DNA from 2 places in the Rahnella sp. BIGb0603 genome. Region 1 is predicted to be linked to the other one. Evidence: predicted binding sites of a transcription regulator. Region 1 holds the regulator's gene; the other holds the start of a gene.
What was found. Region 1 encodes CRP, which controls carbon source genes, mostly activating them, when cyclic AMP is high. Its sites were predicted from a motif close to ATGTGANNNNNNTCACAT; they were not measured.
Positions count from the first base shown of each region.

Region 2: a site for CRP is predicted at 1,121-1,138, ahead of M2403_RS12585 (iron-containing alcohol dehydrogenase). Genes of this name have one in related genera too.

Region 1 is NZ_JANUEX010000009.1:28,404-30,610, reverse strand. It holds gene M2403_RS20670 (YccS/YhfK family putative transporter) at 1-943, opposite strand, end outside; gene crp (cAMP-activated global transcriptional regulator CRP) at 1,005-1,637, opposite strand; gene M2403_RS20660 (OsmC family protein) at 2,000-2,207, shown strand, end outside.
Region 2 is NZ_JANUEX010000004.1:250,860-253,066, forward strand. It holds gene M2403_RS12580 (D-threonate kinase) at 1-1,050, opposite strand, end outside; gene M2403_RS12585 (iron-containing alcohol dehydrogenase) at 1,245-2,207, shown strand, end outside.

The sequences.
Region 1 (2,207 bases):
TCTCCGGATTGCGCGCGGCGATTTTCTCCAGCGCGGCCAGTTCGTTGGCCATCGTAAATCGCCCGGATAAACGGTGATAAAGAATGTCATCAGCGATGACCCGCAGACGGGCGGAGATCACCTGCGCATTACGTCGTATAACCGCTTCGGCGTGGCTTTCTTCCACCAGCTTTTGCACTTCTTCCGGCTGATGCAGGCTCACCGTGATGTGTTCCTGCAAATCGAGTGCGACCTGAAAACGCTGGAACAGTCGCTTATGGTGATGATGATGTCCGTGTTGCGGCAGCATGTGCAGTTGCTGATAAAGCAGGGCAATCAGATCGATAACCTGTTGCTGACGCGCCAGCAGTGGCGGTAGCGCGGTTTCAGGATCGGTGTGTTGCGTCAGCAGGCTGTATTTCGCCTCGAAGTAATCTGCCAGTTGCAGATAGAGCTGGCTGAGGGTTTCGCGCATCGGTTGTTCTTTTGAAATACGAAACCACGCCCAGTTAAAGATACCGTACCAGGCGGTGCCTGCGGCGAACAGCGCCGGAGCTTGCCACATCGGACGCAGACCCACCATGCTCAGCGTGAAGATGGTCGCCACCAGCGCACCGGGCAACAGACGCGCATGCAGCGGGCTGATTTCACCGGTCACGCCCAGCAGTAACGCCAGCGACAGCATGATGAGCGGCAGGGGAATGTGCCAGCTTTCCAGCATCACTTGCAGCAGAATGCTGCTCAGGGCAAAAAGCGTGCCGCCGACCATCAGACGTTTGAAAAAGCGTTTGTGTGGCGTATCCAGACCCGCGACATTGCAGCAGGCGGGACACAGAGAGAACAGCAGACCCATTTGCAGATTGCCAAAAAGCCAGCAAATGCCAACAGGCAGGCACAACACCAGCGTCTGGCGCAGCGCGTAGTTAACTTCGGGATGATAGAACAGTCTTCGCCATAGCGTCATGCGTAAAGCTTAGCCCATAAAAAAGGCGCGACAGTTAGCTGTCGCGCCAATTTCTGAGGGATTAACGTGTGCCGTAAACGACAATCGTTTTACCGTGTGCGGAGATCAGGCTTTGATCTTCCAGCATTTTGAGAATACGTCCGACTGTTTCACGTGAACAACCGACGATTTGGCCGATTTCCTGACGGGTTATCTTGATTTGCATCCCGTCCGGATGGGTCATTGCATCAGGCTGTTTAGCCAGATTAAGCAAAGTTTGCGCGATACGGCCTGTTACGTCGAGGAAGGCAAGATTGCCGACTTTCTCTGACGTCACTTGCAGACGGTTTGCCATCTGCGCGGAAAGACGCATCAGAATATCCGGGTTTACCTGAATCAGCTGGCGGAATTTTTTATAAGAAATTTCAGCCACTTCGCAGGCAGTTTTAGCACGCACCCAGGCACTGCGTTCCTGCCCTTCTTCGAAGAGTCCCAGCTCGCCGATGAAGTCACCTTGGTTAAGGTATGACAGTATCATTTCTTTGCCTTCTTCATCTTTAATCAGGACGGCAACCGACCCTTTCACGATGTAGTACAGCGTTTCGGCTTTTTCACCTTGGTGAATCAGCGTACTTTTAGAAGGATACTTATGTATATGACAGTGAGACAGGAACCATTCGAGAGTCGGGTCTGTTTGTGGCTTGCCGAGAACCATTTGCTATTATCCTCTGTTGTTATCGCTGCCCAAAATCACAGGGCTCAGAGTTCCCTGTACGGCACTTACTTTAAAAAGCGCCCTTTCAGCATATAACTCCCCAGAAATGCTGCAAGCGGATGTCGGAGTGAAACAGCCTGATTATTGCTGTTAACACCGTGGGTTCTGTTCTTAAACCGCAAAAACCGTCACCGCAATTTACTGGAAAGTATGTTTCGGCTTTGTTTGTAACACAGGTTTGCAATGCTGTCTTCTGTTGTCTCGCTTCAGCATGATGGCGATCGGGTTACGTTGCCAGTTTTTGGGTGAAAGGGTAGTCTGAGGGGAAAATTTGACGAATTTATCCACCGGGAGAAGAGCACATGCACGCACGCGTAAAATGGGTAGAAGGGCTGACGTTTTTAGGTGAGTCAGCGTCGGGCCATCAGATCACAATGGATGGTAATGCGGGCGACAAAGCCCCGAGCCCGATGGAAATGTTGCTGATGTCGGCGGGCGGTTGCAGCGCGATTGATGTAGTGTCTATTTTGCAAAAAGGCCGCAACGACGTGCGTGACTGCGAAGTGAAAC
Region 2 (2,207 bases), on a different contig from region 1:
TTGCGGGCGGCTGATGTGATTTTGCTGGCAAAACTGGGCAACGGAATGCCGCTGCTCTTCACTCTGGCGGGTACGGATAAAACAATGTTTGCCCTCTGCGATGGCGTGGCGAATTTCAGCAGAAAGCGTCGTCAGCAGCCGGTCTGAATCCGCAGAGAAGAGCCGGAGAACATCAATATCAATCAGTGAAACGGGGCGGTGTTGTTGTACAAAAGTAATCTGCTGCGCCGCGATTTCACTCATTGAGCCGACAACCGCCAGCAGCGGTGCGGCTGTGCGTTCAGTGATATTCTCAGGCGAGGTTTGCGGCGTCAGGCAATGTTGCGCCAGCGCATGGCTCAGGCCGGAAGCACCGACCAGCAGCGGTCTGAATGGCAAACTTTCTGCGGCATGAATAATCAGTTTCAGATCTTCTGCGGACTGGCTGTCGGCCACGACAATGCGAACACCCGAGGCCGTCAGCGCGAAAAGCTGTGCCTGAAAATCCCCCGAACGCAGCACCTCAAGGCTGATGTGATGCTGGCGCAGCGACGTCTGTTCAGCCAGACGTGCGCCGACGCTGGCCGTGCTGACCGGCGTTTTCGGGTCTGTGGCGAATTCAGTTTCCGTCAGTAAGCGGCCATTCACGTAGCAAAGCCCGTCTTTTATCACTCGCCCGAGTTCGGGTACGGCGGGCGCGATAATCGCCAGCGGGCAATCGAGTGCCATCAGCACAGCTTCGGTTTCTGCCCCCAGATTCCCGCGCAGCGTAGAGTCGATTTTCTTGAAGACCCATCCTTTCTCAGTGGAAAGCGGTGACCCGGCCAGCACAGCCTGCGTGACTTTTTCCGCGGCATCCTCTGCACTCATAGCCCGGCTGTCGGTGCTGTAAATCAGTGCATGACCGGTGCCCACTTTTACCACGCTGCCAGTGACATCAAACTGCACACATACCGACATTCCCTGCGCCACCAGCGCCACGCCAGTATCATTCGCGCCGGTAAAGTCGTCGGCAATCACCAGCAGCCCGGCGGATTTCTGAAGTGCTGTATGAGTTACGGTTTTGGCCATCGTGGCTCCGTGATGAATGAGGTCGGGTTAATCTTGCTGGTTATGATTATATTCAATCATGATTGATTATATGTGAGCAAGTTCAAATTATTCAACTTCAATTTCGCCTATAAATTGCCCTGACGATGTGAGGAGTATCGACCTTTGATGATTAAACTCACTCTTACTAAAGACTCAGACGGCAGGAAAAAGGCATGAAAATAGACAGCACGATCATCAGCGGTTATCAGTCATTACAGGACATCGGCTACTTGCTGGCCGGAAAACGTCAGGTTTTACTGGTCAGCGACAAAAACATTATTGGCCTGCCGCCGGTGCAATCGCTGATAGGCCAGCTGGATAACGCAGGCTGCGAGGTGAGCATTATTGATAGTGTGCCGCCCGAACCGAACCAGCATGACGTCGCCGCTATCCTGAAAACACTGCATCAGCCGCAGGTCGATCTGGTGATTGGCGTCGGCGGCGGAAGCGTACTGGACGTCGCAAAGCTGCTTTCGATTCTGTGCGCCGGAGATGAAACCGTCACGCTCGACAGTCTGCTGGCGGGCGAAAAACCGCAACACCGTACGACGTCGTTACTGATCCCAACCACTGCAGGCACCGGCTCAGAATCCACACCAAACGCGATTCTGGCGATCCCCGAAAAGGAAACCAAAATAGGCATTATCACGCCGGTCATGCTGCCCGATTATGTTGCGCTGGTGCCTGAACTGGCCACCAGCATGCCCGCGCGCATCGCGGCGTCTACCGGCATCGATGCGCTGTGCCATCTGTTCGAATGCTTCACGTCGGTCATTGCTAACCCGGTCAGTGATAACTTCGCGCTGGTCGGCATGAAGAAGCTGTTTGCCAGCCTCGAAACGGCCGTTGCCGAACCGGAAAATCTGCAGGCGCGGCTGAATATGCTGTGGGCGTCATATTACGGCGGCGCATCGATTGCCCATGCGGGCACCCATCTGGTTCACGCTATGTCCTATCCGCTCGGCGGCAAATATCACATTCCTCACGGGGTAGCGAATGCCATTCTGCTCGCACCTTGTATGGCTTTTGTCAGGCCTTCAGCCGTGAATAAATTTGCGCAGGCCTATGACTTAATTCCAGATGCCGACCGGACATTACGTGAAGAAGAAAAATCCCATGCGCTGGTGGAATATTTT